Formosa agariphila KMM 3901: one gene and its partner. Each later gene encodes a partner of the first gene's protein in a complex. Links are inferred from orthologs where the notes say so. Each region holds a gene or a part of one and is shown on either strand. Other genes may lie near its edges. The genes, in order: lpdA and BN863_RS13905.

What was found.
Region 2: the proteins of lpdA (region 1) and BN863_RS13905 are in contact, whole or in part, in a crystal structure (PDB 1EBD), measured with the Geobacillus stearothermophilus proteins. The link is inferred for Formosa agariphila KMM 3901 from one-to-one orthologs. Residues at the interface, in WP_049624544.1 of Geobacillus stearothermophilus: Pro340, Ser341, Asp344, Tyr345, Arg403, Asp406, Val408, Glu431, Ala432, Gly433, Asp438; in WP_033016211.1 of Geobacillus stearothermophilus: Ile130, Ala131, Met132, Pro133, Arg136, Arg140, Glu141, Asn155, Arg157.

Annotation. Positions count from the first base shown.
Region 1 is NZ_HG315671.1:2,920,411-2,931,665, forward strand. The notes cover bases 4,881-7,859. They hold lpdA (dihydrolipoyl dehydrogenase), read right to left. Parts: upstream 7,081-7,859; coding sequence 5,680-7,080; downstream 4,881-5,679. Other genes in these bases: BN863_RS12140 (sensor histidine kinase), read left to right, coding at 4,881-4,888; BN863_RS12145 (LytR/AlgR family response regulator transcription factor), read left to right, coding at 4,881-5,591; BN863_RS12155 (Lrp/AsnC family transcriptional regulator), read right to left, coding at 7,203-7,661; BN863_RS12160 (aminotransferase class I/II-fold pyridoxal phosphate-dependent enzyme), read left to right, coding at 7,819-7,859. In the rest of the region: BN863_RS12115 (aldose 1-epimerase family protein), read left to right, coding at 1-218; BN863_RS12120 (DEAD/DEAH box helicase), read left to right, coding at 260-1,612; BN863_RS12125 (S1/P1 nuclease), read left to right, coding at 1,631-2,422; BN863_RS12130 (hypothetical protein), read left to right, coding at 2,717-3,133; BN863_RS12135 (MotA/TolQ/ExbB proton channel family protein), read right to left, coding at 3,227-3,616; more of BN863_RS12140, read left to right, coding at 3,818-4,880; more of BN863_RS12145, read left to right, coding at 4,875-4,880; more of BN863_RS12160, read left to right, coding at 7,860-9,021; Na+/H+ antiporter NhaC, read left to right, coding at 9,176-10,660; BN863_RS12170 (peroxiredoxin), read left to right, coding at 10,799-11,255. UniProt on the Escherichia coli protein: Lipoamide dehydrogenase is a component of the glycine cleavage system as well as of the alpha-ketoacid dehydrogenase complexes.
Region 2 is NZ_HG315671.1:3,318,803-3,330,066, forward strand. What follows is about bases 1,857-4,844. They hold BN863_RS13905 (pyruvate dehydrogenase complex dihydrolipoamide acetyltransferase), read right to left. Parts: upstream 4,171-4,844; coding sequence 2,542-4,170; downstream 1,857-2,541. Other genes in these bases: BN863_RS13900 (SDR family NAD(P)-dependent oxidoreductase), read right to left, coding at 1,857-2,393; pdhA (pyruvate dehydrogenase (acetyl-transferring) E1 component subunit alpha), read right to left, coding at 4,174-4,844. Outside these bases: BN863_RS13885 (tetratricopeptide repeat-containing sensor histidine kinase), read left to right, coding at 1-84; citrulline utilization hydrolase CtlX, read right to left, coding at 70-1,005; BN863_RS13895 (HAD family hydrolase), read right to left, coding at 1,063-1,710; more of BN863_RS13900, read right to left, coding at 1,713-1,856; more of pdhA, read right to left, coding at 4,845-5,172; cdd (cytidine deaminase), read right to left, coding at 5,261-5,743; BN863_RS18915 (PorV/PorQ family protein), read right to left, coding at 5,849-6,310; type IX secretion system outer membrane channel protein PorV, read right to left, coding at 6,322-7,104; type IX secretion system sortase PorU, read right to left, coding at 7,138-10,998; gliding motility lipoprotein GldJ, read left to right, coding at 11,262-11,264.

The DNA of each region.
Region 1 (11,255 bases):
GTACAATACTAACTGTAGACTATCCAGATTTTCCTTATTTAGGTATTTGGGCAAAACCCCATGCTAATTATGTTTGTATAGAACCTTGGTTGGGTGTAGCCGACAACGAAACTCATAATCAGGATTTTAAAACTAAAGAAGGCATACAATCTTTAGCTTCAAAACAAACATTTAAAGCAGCTTACACCATAGAAATAGACCAAAAGCATCTAGTTTAAAAGGAATAATAGCACTAACTTTGCAGACTAAATTACAATAAGTGACTTTTCAAGATTTAAATTTAAACACCCCGCTTTACAACGCTCTAGACGACCTAGGCTTTACAACTCCAACTCCTATTCAAGCTCAAGCATTTGGCGTAGTGAGTTCGGGGAAAGATATGGTAGGTATTGCACAAACTGGTACAGGTAAAACTTTTGCCTACATGTTACCTATAATTAGAAACCTTAAATTTTCTAAGCAAGAAAATCCAAGAATTTTAGTTCTTGTACCTACTCGAGAACTTGTGGTTCAGGTGGTAGACGAAATTGAAAAACTTACAAAATACATTAATACGCGTGTACTTGGAGTATATGGTGGAACTAATATTAACACCCAAAAGCAGCAAGTTGCTCAAGGTGTAGATATTTTAGTTGCCACACCTGGACGTCTATACGATTTAGCCGTTAGCCGTGTACTACAATTAAAATCGATACAAAAATTAGTAATTGATGAAGTTGATGTTATGCTAGATTTAGGGTTTAGACATCAGCTAATTAATATTTTCGATATTCTTCCAGAACGTCGCCAAAACATTATGTTTTCGGCAACCATGACGCAAGATGTCGATGATTTAATAAACGATTTCTTTATTACTCCAGAGCGTGTTTCTATTGCCGTTTCTGGAACACCATTAGATAACATTGCTCAAGAACGTTACAATGTTCCTAATTTTTACACTAAAGTTAATTTATTAAATGAAATTCTTCAAGATAAAGAAACCTATAACAAGGTGCTTATTTTTGTCGGATTTAAAAGAATGGCAGACCGACTTTTTGAAGCTTTAGACGAAACCTTTAGTGAAGAAAGCTGTGTTATTCACTCTAACAAAACACAAAATTACCGTTTACGAAGTATCGAGCAATTTAGAAATGGTGATAACCGCATATTGGTTGCTACAGATGTTATGGCTCGTGGTTTAGATATCGATAACATTTCTCATGTTATTAATTTTGATACGCCTGACTATCCAGAAAACTATATTCATAGAATTGGTAGAACAGGACGTGCAGAACGCGAAGGACATACCATTTTATTTTCTACAGTAAAAGAACAAGATGCTTTAGAGCGGATTGAGGCATTAATGCAAATGGAGATTCCGGTATTGGAAATTCCTGAAGATGTTGAAATTTCTACAGAATTATTAGAAGAAGAACGTGTTAAAATTAAGGAGCGTAACAACCCTACAAAACGTAGAGATGAAGATGCTCCTGGACCTGCATTTCACGAAAAGAAAGAGAAAAATGCTAAAGAAAATTTAGGAGGATCTTACCGTAGAGAAATTGCTAAAAAATACAAAAAGCCTAAAACTCGAGGCGACAAAAATTACAATAAAAGAAACAAAAACAAATAATTCTCATTACAATTCCCTATGAAACTTAAATACATTCTTACACTTTGTATAGGTCTATTTATATTCCAATTTTCGCAAGCAACAGAAAAACCTGCTCCAGAATGGGGACCAACAGGACATCGTGTAGTTGGTAAAATTGCCGACAACTATTTAAAAAGAAGTACAAAACGCGCTATTGAGAAATTACTTAATAGACAGTCTTTAGCATTTGTTTCTACCTATGGAGATGAAATAAAATCTGACGACCGCTATAAAAAATTTGGGACTTGGCATTATGTAAATATGGATGCGAATCAATCTTATGAAGATTCGAAAAAGAATCCTAAAGGCGATGCCGTAACAGGTGCAGAATACTGTGTTTCTGTTTTAAAAGACAAGAATGCAACCGATGAGGATAAAGCATTTTACCTAAAATTACTTATTCATATTATAGGAGATATTCATCAACCTATGCATGTTGGATTAGCAGAAGATAAAGGAGGAAACGACATTAAAGTAAAATGGATGGGTAAAAGCACCAATTTACACCGTGTTTGGGATAGCGACATGATTAATGGTTACGATATGAGCTACACCGAATTAGCCAATAATGCAGATGCTTTATCTAAAGAACAAATTAAAGTTATAGAAGCAGGAACTATTATAGATTGGGTAAACGATACACATGTATTAGCAAATGCCGTTTATAAAGATGTAAATAAAGACGACAATTTAGGTTATAAATACGCCTACAACAATCTTAATATTGCACGTTCTCAAATTCAAAAAGGTGGGATTCGTTTAGCGAAACTACTTAATGATATTTTTTAAAACACGCAGTCTTAACTAAAACCTTTAAAGTCGATGTAACATATACATCGGCTTTTTTTATACTCAAAATCTAACTAAATCACAAAATTTAGACATGTCTTAAAAGACAAAATACTCTTTTTACCGTTGACTGAATTTCAATAATCTATTCTTAATAAAAAATTTACCGTTTAACGAAATAAAAGTAATAATTAACAATTTTAACCTTTTACATTATAATTTTAAAGTGAATAGGAATACCTTTGCATCAAGGCTTTAGCATATTTAAGAGTCTTAATTCCTTTATTAATCTATATGAAACGGTTGCTCACATATCCTTTTGGTACTTTAAAATTGTTCGACAATTATGTTCTCGCTCAAGTAAATGAGGGTGCAAGTATTACTATAGATACAAATAATATATTAAAGGATATTGCTACTAATTATTACAAAGGCCAGCCTTTTGTATATATTTCGTACCGAAAATATTCATATTCTGTAGATCCTGCTGTCTATTTAGAGGCCTCTAAAATTAAAAACTTAATTGGTTTTGCTATTGTAACAGATATACCAATGGCTTTGAGTAATACCAGAATAGAACGTATGTTTGTGAAGAAAATTTTTGAAACTTTCGAAATTATTTCTGAAGCTAAAATTTGGGCTAACAACCTTGTAAAACAACGTAAACACTCTATTTTAAGAGAAAAAGAAATGTCTTCTCGCAGACTATAATTAGAGTAATCACACACTACATTTTTATATATTAAACACCAAACAGGCTCAATCGTACGATTGAGCCTGTTTGGTGTATTTGCATTAATAAACCTAAAACTTATACATCCACTTATAAATTAAGATTCCAATTCTAGAAATTACAAAGACTAAAGTTCCGAAAAGTGTTGTTAAAAAGGACACTTTTAAACCTCCTGCTAGCATCCCAGAGGATATAGAATTCATACCTTCAATAGCATCAAAAGCAGTTATTAATCCAATAATAGAGCCAAGAAAACCAATGACTAATCCTAATAAACTGGAGTCGCTTACAAGACTTATCATTTTTCTAGATTTCACTTCATTTTTATTCGCCAGATAAAATCCACTTATCAAAAAGAAAAAAGACAGTAGTAAACAGATTAAAATTAGCGACATAAATAAAACGCCACCTTCACTAAAACGATTAGCTAATTGTGTAAAAAAACCTTGTTGTTGCATCATTAAAACATACATAGTAAAATATATTATAGTTAGTAGACTCCAAAACTACTGCCAAATAACGCATCATTAAATGTAATGCGACGGACTACCAATTTAGGCCTTTTTTTAACCGACATGTTAAATCGGTTGCTAATTCTGTAATTCGTCTATAAAACACCTCAGCGTTTCAAAAATATAGTATTATTGTATAAGATTGGAATTATGTTATCACCACATTTTATATTAAAACAGTTAGGCCGTCTGGGTCTACACATCTTATTTTGGTGTGGTGTCTTGTTATTTTACACTTATTTTTTTGGCTCCGGAAGTAGCGATATGAGTTATGTACTCTCCTTCTCGCTGTTCTTAATGCCCATTACAATTGCAACAACTTACGTATGTATTTACAAACTAATTCCAGATTATTTAATGCTGAAAAAGTACGCACTTTTCGGACTCTACAGTTTGTATACTTTTATTATTTCGGCTTACCTGATTATCCTTTCTATCTTTTATGGCTTAATTTATTTATCGCATTTTGAATACAATAATATGGCACCTGTAAGTCAGAATTTATTATTTGTTATGATTGGTGTGTATTTAGTAACCACTGTAGTGAGTGCTTTTAAATTGTTAAAGTTGAATTTAAAACAGGTTGAAAACACCAGTAAATTAGAACACAAAATTCTTGAAACCCAACTGAAGCTAAAAGAACAAGAATTGCAGTATCTAAAAATGCAGATTCATCCGCACTTTCTATTTAACACCCTAAATACCATGTATGGGTTTTCGTTAAAAAAGGCTGATGAAACGCCTGAAATGATATTAAAACTTTCAAATTTATTAGATTATTTACTCTACCAAATCGACAAACCTTTTGTGTTATTGACAGATGAAATTAATCACATTCAAGATTATATTGCTTTAGAATCACTTCGGTTCAACAAAACGTTGAATATCAATTTCAATATTGAAAACATCTCCGAGACTACAAAAATTGCTCCCATGCTTTTTCTTCCTTTTATAGAAAACAGCTTTAAACACGGGGTTTTAAAACACGGTATATTAAATATTAAAATTGATTTATCGTTTAAAGACCACATGATTTATTTTTATATTGAAAATACAAGTGCATCATCTTCTGAAACCAAATCTGGTATTGGACTAGAAAACATAAAAAAACGTTTAGAGATGCTTTATAAAGACGCCTATACCTTGTCTATTTTAAATACGAATAGCACATTTAAAGTCCGTTTAACATTAAAAACAAAAGACGCTTTTGCAAACCAATAGAACCATATCGTGCCTAATTGTAGATGACGAAGTCATAGCCAGAGAAGTAATTGCTTCGCACCTATCTAAAATTAGCAACATTACAGTTGTTGCGAGTTGTAGCAATGCCATTGAAGCCTTTAACCAAATAAGCAATCATACCATTGACTTGGTATTTTTGGATATAAACATGCCAGAAATCTCCGGAATTTCGTTTGCTAAATCCATTAACCCTAGTATTAAAATAATTTTCACTACAGCATATCGCGATTATGCTGTTGAAGGTTTCGAGCTTCAGGCTGTAGATTATTTATTAAAGCCCATTTCTTTTGAAAGGCTATTAAAGGCTGTAAATAATTATTTTGATGTTTATACGGAATCTCAACATGGGAATTTACCAGTAGCAGACGTTTCAGACTTTATGTTTGTGCGTTCCGACCGGAAAATGATAAAAATAGATTTTGATGCTGTTGTTTATATAGAAAGCTATAGCGATTATCTAAAAATTCATTTACAAGATTCCACTATCGTGACGCGCGAAACCATTAGCGCTATTGAAGTAAAACTTCCGCCAAAACAGTTTTTAAGAATACATCGGTCGTATATTATTTCAGTAAAAAACATTACCTCGTTCACAAACGAACATGTTACCATTTTAAACCAAGCATTGCCTATTAGCAGAAGTTATAAAAAAGAGATTTTAGAGCTTTTAGAACGGTATTAGAATGTAAATTTAAACAAATTACACTTCACTGTAAAGCATAAAAAAAGCGACCTAAATTAGGTCGCTTTAATATTATATAAAAAGCGTTTTAAACATGTAAAGCACGATCTCCAGTTGCTGCTAGGGCCGCTTCTTTAATCGCTTCTGTAAATGTTGGATGCGCATGAGACATTCTAGAAACATCTTCTGCACTAGCTCTGTATTCCATAGCTACAACCGCTTCGGCAATCATATCGGCAGCACGAGCACCAACCATATGTACACCTAAAATTTCATCGGTAGTTTTATCTGCAAGAATTTTCACAAATCCGTCTAAATCCATACTTGCTCTACTTCTACCTAAAGCACGCATTGGGAACGATCCTACTTTGTATTCTACTCCAGATTCTTTTAATTGCTCTTCTGTTTTACCAACAGTTGCAACTTCTGGCCATGTGTACACCACGCCTGGAATTAAGTTATAATCGATATGTGGTTTTTGTCCAGCTAAAGTTTCAGCAACAAATACACCTTCTTCTTCGGCTTTATGAGCTAACATAGCACCTTTTACAACATCACCAATAGCATAAATATTAGAAGCACTAGTTTGTAAATGGTCGTTCACTTCAATTTGTCCACGGTCTGTAAGTTTCACTCCAGCAGCTTCAGCATTTAAACCATCTGTATACGGACGACGTCCAACAGACACTAAACAATAGTCTCCTTTAAATTCTACTTCTTCTCCTTTTTTATTGTCAGCTTTTACAATAACTTCATCACCAACGCGCTCTACAGATTTTACTTTGTGAGACACATTCATTTTGAATTTTTGCTTCTTTAAAACTTTATTAAGTTCTTTAGATAAGCCAGCATCCATAGTAGGGATAATACGATCCATAAATTCTACTACAGAAACCTCAGAACCAAGACGCTTGTAAACTTGTCCTAATTCTAAACCAATAACACCACCACCAATTACGATTAAGTGTTTCGGAATTTCTTTAAGTTTTAAAGCTTCGGTAGACGTAATGATACGTTCTTTATCGATATTAATAAATGGTAAGCTAGAAGGCTTACTTCCTGTTGCGATAATTGTATTTTTTGCTTCAATCTCTACAGTTTCCTCTCCAGAAATTGTAATGTGAGTGGCATCTTTAAATGCACCTAAACCTTGATATACATCGATGTTGTTTTTCTTCATCAAGAAGTCGATTCCACCAGTTGTCTGGTCTACAACAGACTGCTTACGCGCAATCATTTTTTCAAGATTTACTTTTACATCACCAGGGATTTCAATTCCGTGCTCTTCAAAATGCTTAATCGCATCTTCGTAGTGATGAGAAGAATCTAGTAAGGCTTTACTAGGAATACATCCTACATTTAAACACGTTCCACCAAGTGTTGAATATTTTTCTATAATTGCAGTTTTCATACCCAGTTGTGCGCAACGTATTGCTGCTACATATCCTCCAGGTCCTGAACCGATAACGGCTACATCGTATGAATTCATAAAGTTTATTTTGATTCTTTTTTTAAATGGTACACAAAAATACAAATTTACATAGGTTTAGCAGCTTAACATTATTAAAATTTTAAGCTTTTTTTTGAGAATACACTAATGCACTATTAGCCTTAAACAGGAATAATAGTGCTGTGTTTCACTTCATTAATCACAAACATACTGTGCGTACTCCCAATATGATTAATTGTTGTGAGTTTATTCACCATAAATTCCCGAAACGCAACCATATCTTCTACCATTACTTTTAATAAATAATCGTAATCGCCACTGATGTGATAACACTCCATGACCTCGTCTAAATTGGCCACCTCTTTTTCAAACTGAACCACATAAACCTGACTGTGCTTTACGAGCTTGATATGACAATACGCCACGAAAGACTTCTGTACTTCGTCTTTATTTACCAAAGCCACATACCTATTAATAACCCCTTGGTTCTCTAATTTTTTAATCCGTTCGTAAACTGCAGTAACCGATAAATTGAGTTGCGTAGACAACGCTTTATTGGTCTGTTTACTATCCGTTTGAAGTAAAGTAATGAGTTGTTTGTCGATGGCATCAAAAATCATATTGAAAAATTTTCTATTAAAAGTTATAAACGGAGCTCTAAACCAAATATAAAACTATTTTAAACCAAATAGATAGTTTAATAATCTAAATAAACAGACAACCATTGATAAATATACTAAATTTCATCAATTTTGATTCACATCAAAAAATAAAATAATGGCATTTAAACCCGCAAACAGCATTCAAGACTTACAATATTTCGGAGAATTCGGAGGCGTAAATCCTTCCATCTCAGATTCATCTACATATACCTTTATATCGGCTAAAACCATGTTCGATACTTTTGAAGGCAATACCGATGGCTGTTACTTATATTCCCGTCATTCTTCTCCTTCCAATCTTTATTTAGGCGAAGCTTTGGCCGCTATGGAAGGTACAGAAACTGCAAATGTTTACGCTTCAGGAATGGGCGCAATTACCTCTGTGTTACTTCAAAATTGTGGCGCTGGCGATCATGTTGTTTCTAGTCGAACTATTTATGGCGGTACCTATGCGTTTCTGAAAAATTTCGCTCCACGATTCAATATCAAATCATCTTTTGTAGACATTACAAAATTAGAAGTGGTTGAAGCTGCCATAACACCAAACACTAAAATGATATATTGTGAATGTGTGAGCAACCCATTATTAGAAGTCGCCGACATTAAAGGTTTAGCTCAACTTGCAAAAAAGCACAACCTACAATTGGTGGTCGACAATACCTTTTCGCCTTTAAGCATTTCTCCTGCAAAACTTGGAGCCGATGTCGTTATTCATAGTTTAACAAAATTTATAAACGGTAGTAGCGATACCGTTGGTGGTGTGGTTTGCGGTACTCAAGATTTTATTAATGAATTAAAAAATGTAAACGACGGTGCGGCTATGCTATTAGGATCTACAATGGATAGTATGCGATCGGCTTCTGTTTTAAAAAACCTGAGAACGCTTCATCTTCGTATGCAACAACACAGTAAAAACGGATTGTATTTAGCCGAAAAATTTGAAGCCAACGGATTAAAAACCGTATATCCGGGATTAGCATCTCATCCTGCTCACGAATTATTTAAAACCATGATGAACACACAGTACGGTTTTGGAGGTATGCTAACCATTGATGTAGGCTCTATTGCTAAAGCTAACGCACTTATGGAACTCATGCAACATAAAAACTTAGGGTATTTAGCCGTGAGTTTAGGTTTCTATAAAACCTTATTTTCTGCACCAGGAAGCTCTACCTCCTCAGAGATTCCAGAAGACGAGCAAAAAGCGATGGGTTTAAGCGATGGCTTAATTAGATTTTCAATAGGTTTAGATGCCGATATAGAACGTACCTATAACATGATGCACGAATGCTTGGTAGAATTAAAAATATTAGAATAGAAATTATTATTTCTAAACTTAAGAACACTTCTATTATTAGAAGTGTTTTTTTATGTCGCGTTTTTTGAAAATTTTGTTTATCTGAATCCGTATTTGCACATAAGCGTGTAAAATCGTAACATTACAAATCTTAATTTAACCGTAAAAACAGCGCATGGAAAGCCAAGACATAAAGCCCACAACACCCAAAGACGACCCAATTGTAGAAAACAGAGAACTAAGTATTTGGGAGGCTTTAATACCCGTTTTAGCTTTAGTTGTTATGTTGTTTTACAATGTAAAATATGCCTTTGGCGATGATGCTTTAAGTGGAAGTAATCAGTTTCTTTTGTTACTTGGAGCAGCAGTTGCCGCGATAGTTGGTTTTAAAAACAAGGTAACTTACGACCAAATGTTGGAAGAAGTAGCCGAAAATATTAAATCGACTACGGGGGCCTTACTAATTCTTTTATTTGTAGGGTCTTTGGCCGGAACTTGGCTAATTAGTGGTATTATTCCGTCTATGATTTATTATGGATTACAAATTTTAAATCCTACAATTTTCTTACCGGCCTGTGTTATCATTTGTGCCATTATCTCTATAGCTACGGGAAGTAGCTGGACCACGTCTGCAACTGTTGGTATAGCTTTAGTTGGTATTGGAAATGCTTTAGGTATAGACCACGGCATGACCGCCGGAGCTGTAATTTCTGGAGCATATTTCGGAGATAAAATGTCGCCTTTAAGCGATACTACTAACCTTGCTCCTGCCATGGCTGGAGGCGAGTTATTCTCGCACATAAAATATATGACCTATACTACAGTTCCTACTTTAATAGTTACGCTGATACTTTTTATAATTATAGGATTTTCTTTAGACATACACGGAACCACAGACACCTCCGCAATGCTTGCTTCAATAGATGCCGCATTTAATATTTCTCCGTGGTTGTTTTTAGTACCTATTGCTGTAATATTAATGATTGTAAAAAAAGCACCACCATTACCTGCCTTATTAGTAGGTACATTATTAGGAGGCGTATTTGCATTAATTTTTCAGCCAGAAATTGTTAAATCCATTACAGGAACAACAGAACTCAATGCCCTATCGGCTTATAAAGGAATTATGACCGCTATTACTGTAGACACGGCAATAGCAACAGAAAGTGCAGAATTAAACGATTTGTTTTCTTCAGGAGGTATGTATGGTATGTTAGGGACGATTTGGCTAATTATTTGCGCTATGGTTTTTGGTGGTATTATGGATGCTATTGGAGCCCTTTCTAGAATTAGTAAAGCCGTTTTAAATTTATTCGATACCGTATTCGGATTATTCGCTAGTACAGTAATTAGTTGTATTGGTTTAAATGCTATTGCAAGCGACCAGTATTTAGCCATTGTTATTCCTGGACGTATGTACAAAAAGGCTTTTGAAGATAAAGGACTGGCTCCCGAAAATTTAAGTAGAACATTAGAAGACTCCGGAACTGTAACTTCTGTTTTAGTGCCATGGAATACCTGCGGGGCCTACCAAAGCAGTGTCTTGGGCGTTGATACATTTCATTATGCGGGCTACGCCTTCTTCAATTATTTGAGTCCGTTTACCACTTTAATTTTTGCGGCTTTTAGAATTAAAATCAAGCAACTTTCAGATAAATAGCCTATCTCTATCAGTTTTAAAATTAACTATAATAAAATCTTATACCATTATAAAAATTTAAAATTTTGTTTACACTATAAATAGACATTGAGCCGTATATTTGCCTTAGAAAATTAACTATTATAAAATATAAATATTATGGCATTTGTAGGTAAAAAATTTCCAGATTTAAACGTTGACGCAATGAACGAAATGGGCGATACTTTTAAAGTAAACGTTCTAGAAGAAGCAGTTAACAACAAGAAAAAAGTAGTTTTATTTTGGTACCCAAAAGATTTCACTTTTGTATGCCCAACTGAATTACACGCATTCCAAGCTGCTGTTGCAGAATTCGAAAAAAGAAACACTATTGTAATTGGTGCATCTTGCGATACGCCAGAAGTACACTTTGCATGGTTAAACACCGCTAAAGATAATGGTGGAATTGAAGGTGTAACTTACCCAATTTTAGCGGACTCTAACAGAAACTTAGCATCAACTTTAGGAATCTTAGACATTACAAACGAAACGTATAACGAAGACACTGGAGTTGTAACTGTAGAAGGTGATAACGTCACTTACAGAGCAACCTATATTATAGATGAAGATGGTGTTG
Region 2 (11,264 bases), 400 kb from region 1 along the record:
AGTGTAGAAAATGCAGGTAGTACATTTTATATTGAATTACCTAAAGAAAAGAAAGTTGTTGCTCCAGAATTAAGCCTTGGGTAAAAACACCTCAGCCATCATACAACGGGCGCTTCCCCCTCCACAAGCCTCAATAGTATCTAAAGAACTGTGTACAATTTTACAATGTTTAGTGATTTTAGCAATTTGAGATTCTGTTAAAGAATGATATGCAGAGCTACTCATAACCATGCACAATTCGCCTTGTTCGCCTTGGACTTGTAGCATATTTCCTGCAAAATGTTCTACTTGAGATTCTGTAATTGTTATTACTTCTTTTCCGCTTTCCTTTAAATGTTGTAACACTTGCTTACGCTCTTTCTTATCATCTATGCTCTCTAAACAAATAACAGAAAACGTTTCTGCAAGACACATCATGACATTAGTGTGATAGATTGGTTTTCTCTCATTGTCTACAGTTTGATACGCTGTAAAAATTACTGGAAAATAGTCGAAATCTTCACAAAATTCTATAAATAAATCTTCATCGGCTCTAGCAGATAATGCGCAATAGGCTTTTCCGTTTACACGATCTAACAATAAACTTCCTGTACCTTCTAGAAACAGTCCCTCTTCTTCGGCACTTGTATAATCAAGCACATCGTTAATTACAAAACCTTTTTCTTCTAAGACATCGAAAACATCTTCTCGACGTTCTAAACGTCTATTTTCTGCAAACATTGGATATAAGCCCACCGTTCCGTTTTCATGAAAAGAAATCCAGTTATTCGGGAAAACAGAATCTGGCGTATCATTTTCTTCAGTATCATGAATAACAATAACCTCAACATCTATTGCTCTTAATTTTTCTACAAAATTATCGAACTCTTGTTGTGCTCTTGCATTTACCGTTTCGGGTAATACACCTTTCATAGCTGTTTGGTAATAATTATTAACAGCTGTTTGTTCATTCATCCTAAAATGTAAAGGACGAACCATTAAAATGGTATTTGTAGTGTGTTGCATGAATAAAGAGAATTTGGTGTAAAATTAGTCTATTTTGAATATAAAAAGTTAAGTATTTTATTTTGCGTTTTGAATTAAATCTAATAATTGGTTCATATGATTGAATTCTAAAGTTGGATAGCCTTTTAACTGATTATGGATATCGTCTGCAGTGTAACCAAACACATCAAATCCGCCTGCTTTTGCCGCTGTAACTCCCGAATAACTATCTTCTATAACCACACATTCTTCTGGTTTAAACCCCATAGATTCTGCTGCCCATAAAAATATCGCTGGGTCTGGTTTCCATTTCTGAATCGTATAACAACTAAATAAACGTCCCTCAAACCTATCGAGTAATCCTGTTAATCCTAAATTCAGCCTCATTTTAGCTTCAAGTGCGCTCGATGCCACACAAAAGGGTAACTCTAATTGATCGAGAACCTCTTTAATACCTTCTATAGGTTTTATATGGGCTTTAAAAGCTTCCATACTTAACGTTCTATATTGAGCCTCGAAATCTTCAGGTAAAGGCTTATTAATTAAAGTTTCTATTTTTTCGATACACGTATTCATAGAACAGCCTTTAAATAATTTAATTGCGGCGTTTAAATCTAAATTTGCACCATATTGATTGGCTAAATCAGACAACACTCCATTACTTAGGGCTTCACTATCCACTAATACACCATCGCAATCGAAAATGACACATTTATACTTACTCATAATTATGGTGTTGTAGAGGACACTTGTAAGACTTTCCCATTATAGAAGGCCTGACCTGTTAATGAAAAATTGAAAATATAACTCGCCATACCTTCTGCTGTTGTTGGTGCGATATAGCCTGGAAATGCTTCCTCTAACATTTCTGTTTGCACGGCACCTAAAGCCAATACATTAAATGCAATTCCGGAATCTTTATATTCTTCTGCTAATACTTCTGACAACGTAATTACGGCACCTTTACTAGAGCTGTAAGCTGCTAAGCCAGGGAATTTCATACTGCCTTGAATGCCGCCCATAGAACTAACGGTAACCATATGGCTACCTTTAACCATAAACGGAAGTACGGTTTGTGTTAACTGAGCTACTCCAAAAACATTAGCATTATACACTGTTTGGAAGTCGGATTTTGTTAATTCTGAAAATGGTTTGCTAACCAAAGCTCCTGCATTATGGATTAAAATATCGACTTGTTCCCAATTTGATTTTATGTAAGTTTCTACTTTATCAAAATCAGCATCATGTTCTAAATCGAAACAAAACGTTGTTACATGTTTCAACTTTAAATCGGTAACCGGTTTGTCATTCCTAGATAAAGCCAATACGCGATGTCCTGCTTCAGCAAAAAACTTTACAAGTTCTAAACCAATACCACGACTTGTTCCTGTTATAATAACGTTTTTCATAATGTAATATGCGGGTTAAATATTCAAAATAATATCTATAACAAATATACTTGTCCCTAATGAAACGGACAGCAGTTTTAAAAGAAAATTAATCGCATAAAAAAAGCCATCACAAGGATGGCTTTTTTCAAATATGTTTTAATTCCGATTATAATAACATCGAAATTGGGTTTTCAATATATCCTTTTAATGTTTGAAGGAATTGAGCTCCAGTAGCACCATCAATCGTTCTGTGATCGGCAGCTAAACAAAGCTTCATAGTATTACCTACTACAATAGCTCCATCTTTTACAACTGGTTTTTGAACAATTGCTCCAACAGAAAGAATTGCTGAGTTAGGTTGGTTGATAATAGATGTAAATGAATCTATACCGAACATACCTAAGTTAGAGATAGTAAATGTACTACCTTCCATTTCTTCTAAAGATAACTTCTTAGTTTTAGCTTTGATAGCATATTCTTTAACAGCAGCACCAATTTGCGTTAATTTGCGTTGATCTGCAAATTTAACAACTGGTACAAGAAGACCATCTTCAACAGCAACCGCTACACCAATGTGTACGTGGTTGTTTAATCTCATCTTGTCGTCAAACCATTGAGAATTTACTTGAGGATGTTCTTTTAAAGCCATTGCACAAGCTTTAACTACGATATCGTTAAAAGAAATTTTAGTATCTGGAACAGCATTTACTTCCTTACGGAAAGCAATGGCGTTATCCATATCAAACTCCACATTTAAGTAATAGTGAGGTGCAGAAAATTTAGATTTCGCTAAGTTTTTAGCAATCGCTTTACGCATGTTAGAGTTTTTAATTTCTTCAAAACTCTCTTCAGATGCTGAAGCAAAACTAGCTCCGGCAGCGGCAGCAGGTGCAGCAGCTTTAGGTGTAAAGTTTTCAACATCACGTTTAATGATACGTCCACTTTCTCCAGAACCTGGTATATCTGCAATGTTGTATCCTTTTTCGTCTGCAATTTTCTTCGCTAATGGCGATACGAATAAACGACCACCATCGTTAGACACTTTAGGCGTTGCTGCAGGAGCAGCATCTTTAGGAGCTGGAGCGGCTTTTGGAGCCTCTGCCTTTGGTGCAGCTTGCTTAGGAGCTTCTGCTTTTGCAGGAGCAGCAGCAGGTGCAACACCAAAATTACTAGCTACTCCAGAAACATCTGTTCCTGCAGGGCCAATAATTGCTAATAAAGAATCTACTTTAGCAGATTCACCTTCTTGTAATCCAATATGTAATAAAGTACCTGCATTAAAAGATTCGAATTCCATTGTGGCTTTATCCGTCTCTATTTCTGCAAGGATATCTCCTTCTTCTATAGTATCACCTTCTTTTTTCAACCAAGTTGCAACAGTTCCTTCTTCCATGGTATCACTTAAACGTGGCATAGTAACCACGACAACACCTTCTGGAAGTTCAGCACTTGCCGCTGACTCAACTGGAGCTGCTTCTTCAGTTGCTTCTGCTTTAGCTTCTTCTGCAGGAGCCGCAGGTGCAGCACCTCCACTAACTAGAGCAGATATATCTTCACCTTCATCACCAATAATAGCTAGTAATTCGTCTACTTTAGTAGTCTCTCCTTCTTGAACACCAATATGTAGTAAAGTTCCTTCATGAAAAGATTCGAATTCCATAGTTGCTTTATCGGTTTCGATTTCAGCAAGGATGTCTCCTTCAGTTACTTTGTCTCCAACTTTTTTCAACCACGCTGCAACGGTACCTTCTTCCATGGTATCGCTTAAACGAGGCATGTTAATAATTTCAGCCATAGCTTATAGTTTATGTTGTAAAAATGGATAATCTTCTTGTTCGTAGACTACATCGTACATTACGCTTTTGTCTGGGTATGGTGATTCGTCTGCAAATTTTTCGCATTCAAGAACACGTTTTTTAACATCTGCATCAATCTTTTTAAGATCTGCTTCAGTTGCGTATTTTTTAGAAAGAATAACGTCTTTTACTTGAGAAATAGGATCTATTTTCTTGTATTCTTCTACTTCTGCTTTCGTACGATAATGTTGAGCATCACTCATTGAGTGTCCTCTATATCTGTATGTTTTTAATTCTAAGAATGTTGGTCCACCTCCTTTACGAGCTCTTTGAATAGCTTCATCAAAGGCTTCAGCTACTTTTATAGGGTTCATTCCATCTACAGGAGCACAAGGCATTTCGTATCCTAAACCTAATTTATAAATATCTTCGTGAGAAGCTGTACGTTTAACAGATGTTCCCATGGCATAACCATTGTTTTCACAAACAAAAACAACTGGTAAATTCCATAACATTGCTAAGTTGAATGTTTCGTGAAGTGACCCTTGACGAGCAGCACCATCACCAAAACAACACAATGTTACAGCATCACTACCGTGATATTTATCACCAAATGCAATACCTGCTCCTAAAGGAATTTGTCCTCCTACGATACCATGACCACCATAAAAACGGTGCTCTTTAGAAAAGATATGCATAGAACCTCCCAAACCTTGAGATGTACCTGTTGCTTTTCCAAATAATTCTGCCATAACACGCTTCGGGTCCACACCCATACCAATTGGCTGTACGTGGTTACGATACGCGGTTATCATTTTATCCTTAGACAAGTCCATAGCATGTAAAGCACCTGCTAATACGGCTTCTTGTCCGTTGTATAAATGTAGAAATCCTCTTACTTTTTGTTGAATGTATACTGCAGCTAGTTTATCTTCAAACTTTCTCCAAAACAACATGTCTTCATACCATTTAATGTATGTTTCCTTTGTGATTTTTTGCATGAGTAGCGTTAATTTAAAAACGAGAAACAAAAGTAACACATTCGTGGTTAACCAAAAAACTGAATCCCGTAAAAATTACATAAAAAATTTATAAAACTGATTTTTCAAAGACTAAAGGTAGCAAATTTGATAATGACTGAGAACGCATTACCTCTCCAGACTCTCCCATAAAGTAAATATCTATTGGTGCACTCTGTTTTATTTCATATTCGGCAATAGCTTGTCTGCATGCTCCGCAAGGCGGAATTGGCGTAGTTGTTTTATGGTTTTCTGATCCCGCTATTAAAGCCATCTGTACGATTTTAGCATCTGGAAATTGCGAACCTGCATAATAGATTGCTGTCCGTTCTGCGCATAACCCAGATGGATAAGAGGCATTCTCCTGATTGTTACCTGTAATAACTTCGCCATTGTCTAATAAAATGGCTGCTCCTACTAAAAAATTAGAATACGGGGCATAGGCTCGTAATCGTGCTTTCGCGGCTTGTGCCATTAAATCTGAAACGGCAGTTGGCAATTCTTCTATATTTTCGTAAACCTCAAAGTAGGCTTCTTTTTTTATTGTTTTCATGAAAACGTATTAAGTTCTTCTATCTAAAGATATAAAACTATTTAAAACAAAAAACTATTGCGTGATGCAATAGTTTTTTGTTAATCTTTTAATTTAAAAATTACTTTAGTATTCTGTATAAGTCCCTGCTCCTAAATTAAACGTTAAAGAAAAACGCAATGTATTTTCTAAAGGGCTTGCAACTTTTGAAGTTGAAAATAAATATGATAAATCGATATTAATAACATTGTATTTAAATCCAGCTCCTAAAGCAAAAAATTGTCTTGCTCCTTTTTCTTCAGCTTCGTGGAAATATCCCATTCTGAACCCAAAAGAATCTTGATACATATATTCTGCACCTAAAGCCCAAGTCCATTCTTGCATTTCTTCACTAAAACCACCTGGTGCATCACCAAACGACTGGAACATACCTTTCATGAAACCGACATCATTATCTTGCCCTTGATATATGATACCATTAGTTGTAGATAATTGTTCGCCTAATGTATCTATATCTTCGTCGTATACACCATTACCATTTTCATCGGTATAATTATATTCTGTTCCTAAAATTGGAGGTGTTGGCACTAATAATTTAGTTACTTCTCCAGTAATTGATACTGTATTGTATTGATCAAGAATAAAAATCGAATCCTCCTCCTAAACGTAACGTTGTTGGGTTGAAAGTTTTCTATACCAACCTTCATCATATTTAAATTTAGGACCAATATTTTTGAATGGGCAAATCCACCTCTCCATCGACCATTAAAATCGTTATACGCTTCTTCTTCACTTTGGTAGTATCCCGAAATATCTACACCAAATGTTCCTGCTGCTTCGGCATCTGTATCATTATAATTCAGTTTTAAATCTGAACGTAAATAACGCATAGCCACAGACATAGAAAACTGATCACTTAGTCTTAATGCATACGAAGCATCTAAAGCAAATTCGTTAGGACGCTGAACTAATGGACTAGAAAATTCATCTTGGGTAAACTCTATATCTCCTAAAGAAAAATATCTAAAACTTGCTGCAAAAGCACTTCTCTCGTTTAACCGATTATAATAAGAAAAACTTCCTAGAAAAATATCGTTTACTAACTTACTTAAGTAAGGCGTATAACTTAATGAGACACCAGATTTAGCTTCTGAAAACGCATATTTTGCTGGATTCCATTGTTGTGAAAACCCATCTACAGAAGTTGCAACTCCCATATCTCCTAAAGACCCTGCTCTTGCATCTGAAGCTATTAATAAGAAAGGTACACCTGTAGTAATAACCCGTGAATCTTGAGGATTCGGAATTACGACTGTTGGATCTTGTGCGTATGCATTAACTCCTAGCAGGACTAAAAGAATTGGTAAAAATTTTGTTTTCATCTAATTAAGTTATTTTACAAATATATATGTTTATTACAGGATAACAAGTTTCTCTATTTTTTCGACTGTTTTATTTAACGCAACAGACTTAACTTTAAGTTTATACACATAAACTCCTTTTCCGATTCGATCTCCAAAATCATCTCTTCCATCCCAAATGATATCTCGAGATAATGATGATGTTCCATTGCTATTGGTCTGACTATTTATTGTTCTTACCAATTTACCCGAAACAGTAAAGATTTGTATAGAAACGTCTAAAACACCAGAACTATTGTGGTTAAACCAAAATTCTGTGTAATTAACAAACGGGTTTGGATAGTTTAGCACGTTAGAAATGATTAAACTTTCATCTTGATCGTACACAACAAATTGAATTTCAGATACAGAAGAATTGTTATATACATCCCATGCTTTTACGGTTAACGTATGAAGTCCTGGTTCTAAATCTCGAAACGGATAAGTCACCACACCTCTTTGATAATCATCGACTTCTGTCTGATAATAATCATTTAAAACATACGGATTGGTTTCGTCTCCATCAATAATAGCGACAATATCATGACCAATTCCACTAGCTGTATTAATACCATTTTCGTCTTCTAATTTCACTAATAATGATGGAGATTCATTTGTAATTCCACCGGTTACAAAGTTTTCATCATTCATATATAAATTTACTACTGGTCCGATATTATCTTCTACAGCATTTTCATTTATCCCTCCTACTTTTATAATATTTACACTTGCTCCTGTTTGATCTTGAAGCGGATTATCTGTTTTCGCATAAAAACTTACCCTTCCGTAGCCAACTGGAACGCCAATATCGCGAGGTACAACAAAATCGAAATTAAATTTACCCGCTGTTACCGATGCTTGTCCTCTAAAAATTATTTCACCAAGAGTTGTAAAATCCATAACATAATCGCTATCGTTAGCCAATGTTGTTCTGTCTATTTCTTTATCGTAAATTGTGGATGCCAGCAAACCATTATAATCGGTTAAAAGATTTCCGGCTGTATCTACAACTTCACCAGAGAAAGACACTCTACCTAAAGCTTCTAATGTATCTACATCTCCAGAAACAGGTTTTCCATTAATTTCTGTAAGTTTAATATTCGGCTCTGGAATCGCTAATTTCATGGCTGGATCCCCTATATAAAACACCAAGTGTCTTTGACTTGTACTTGAAATGGAAGATGATGAATGCGTTTTTGTTAAACGTAAGGCTTCCGCCATTGAAGGGTATTCATTATCTGAATAACTAGTCTCGTTGCCATAAGAAAACAGGTATTCACTTAAAATTTCATTAAACTGAATTCCCACACTCACAAAAATTTGTCGCGTTGTAGTAAGTAAACTTATAGCGCCTCCATCAGGATTCCAATACGTTACTTCGCCTCCAGTTTCTCGCAACGGATTATCGAATCGTGTAAATTCACAAGTCACCGTTATAAAACAGTTCAATTTATTTTCGTTAGACAGTGCTATGGCGTCGGGTTGCATAAAAATACGCTCGTGAGCCAAGCCATCTTCACCACCGTGACCAAAATAGTTAACCACCAAAGCCCCCGTTTCCATTGCATTTACCATAGCTTCATTCACTTCGGGATAGCGATCTCCTCCAGAAGATGATTCTTGGACATACGCATCAGAATGAATTTTTGTAACGTTTATAAAAGGTTTTTCTTCAGAAATTTTATCTGCTATTGAATTGGTGGTTTCTTCTAAAATAAACTCCCATGATTCGTCTACATCATCCGAAACCATAACCACACTATTCCTCCATCTTCCATATGAAGCGTCCTCGTAATAGCGCTCAATTTTATCGACCATGGTTTTTGCCTGACTCGGATCGTTGGCTAAAATCCGTCCTAGAGCTATATCTAAACGATCTGAGCTAGCCATAGTCCCTTCATCCTCATCCATCATGCCATAAAAATCATCAGATATAAACGAGCTTGTTAAACTAAAACTAGAATACGCATGCCAAGATGGTACATAATTTTTATTATTATCTAATCGTCCTTTATAATCGTAGGAACTATCGCCAAACATGCATAAGTATTTCAATGCTTTTTCTGGAGCACTAGAGTTATCGTATACATATTTTACAAAATTTCTAATAGCAACAATATCTTGATTTCCCGAGGTAAACTCATTATACAATTCGGTTAATGTCACGACTTTTACATTTAGACCATATTGTGTCTTATTAATATTAGCTAACCGAACAGCTTGAGTGTAATAACTTGTAGGAGCAACTATAATGTAATCGACATCTTGGAATTCTCCATTTTCGTCTAAAAACACAGAACCTTTTAAATCTTGATTATCTACTCTAGAATCGGAATCACTCTCTGGCGTATAATAATCTGAAGGCGTTACAGCAACAAACGTTTCTAATGTTCCGGCGGGGCGTTTAAAACTCAGTGTAGCTTCTGAAGCAGAATTTGCGAAAGCAGATACAGAAAACGGACGACTTACATTCCATATTTCTGATACATTTGCAGCATCCGATAAGCGGTATTCTACAACACCAGACACAGAAGACACCTTATTATTATAGAACCCAAATTGTTTTCCGTAAAAACGTAAATCTCGAGTTGCTTCTAACGAGATATAATCCAGATAACCTAATGCACTTGGATTGCCTTGCTTATTATAGGTTAAACTAACCGTTATATCTGAACTGTTAACATCTATATTTCTATTTAAAGATGCTTCATTGGCGTAAGTAGGATCACTAGCACCACTAATACTTAAAGTTCCTAAACTTGCCCCATTAACAGACACATCGAAAGTGGAACGTGAATCTGATGTTGAAGCCACATAAGTTTTAAAAGCTACAGGCTCTGAAGTTACTAAATTGGGAATATTAAACTCAAAAGATTTCTGAAGAGATACATCAAATCGGTCTCCAAACCAACGGCGACCAACCTGAACTAAATTATAATCGTCGTTTTCATGAAATAAATACGTCTGATGCGTATCGACAACCAAAGTTGTTTCGTTCTCTGAACTCGTAAACGACTGAATTCGTTTTCCTTCATCTCCATCTACTCTTAAAAAATAGGACGTTCTAGTAGCATAGCAATTTATATTCGTATTACTTTCTTCATTATAACCATTTGGCCCTATAGCATAAAACAATATATAATCTTCATTATCGAAAGTACCATCGGCTTCACCTACTACTTTTATAGCGTTCTCGGTAATATCAAAATATTGCGTATCAGAATTTTTATAAGCCATCATTTGCCCACCATTTCCATATATTTTAAGCTGTTTAGGATTTATATTGTTAACATTAACACCAAGGTCTTGTAAAAAAGATTTCGACAATTTATAAACACCTGTAGTGTCTACATAAAATTTAAACCACTCTCCGGTTTTTAATACAGAACTATAAATACGATTTGTAGCTACACTCGCTCTACTAGTACTTCTAGCAGAAGCTGCTGTAGAATACACTAAATTAAAAGATGTAATTTTTTTAAAAGTATGTTCTCCGTCTTTAATAATAGGAGAAACATTTAAAACAGCATAAGATTTATTTCTAGCTCCTGACTTTGATAATTGAAACTCTAATTCATTTGGTATTGTAGTAACATCTAGTCCTTTTAATTCGGATTTAGAAATTGAAGTATAGGTTATATCTTCTAATCGGGCAGAATTTTCATCTAGATTTGAATTCAATTCCCATTGCGCTACAAACTGTAATCCGTCTTCAATACTATAAGCAAAATTATCGGCATTAAAACTCGGTACTTGAGTTGAGAAACTCCCTGAAGCAATAGTATTATATCCTTCCCATTGTATTTGAAATTGTTTTTGCTGAGAATACCCTATATATGAAAGGAAAAGCAGTATTAAAACGGTTGTTTTTTTCATTACTTGATTAACGTTTACCATGCAATAATAGTATAATACTTGAGTATTTTATGATACAATTCAAAAATACAATAATAATTCAGGAATAACAGCGTTAATAAAGAACACGATAAAACGAGGAAAAACGGGGAAATCATCGATGAAAAGAATGAAATTTACGCTGAAATACATCTTTTTTAACTCAAAATTATATAAATCGCTTGCAGTATGCCGTTAAATTGCTATATTGCGGGACCAAATACAACATTTGCTTACTTAAAAGTATG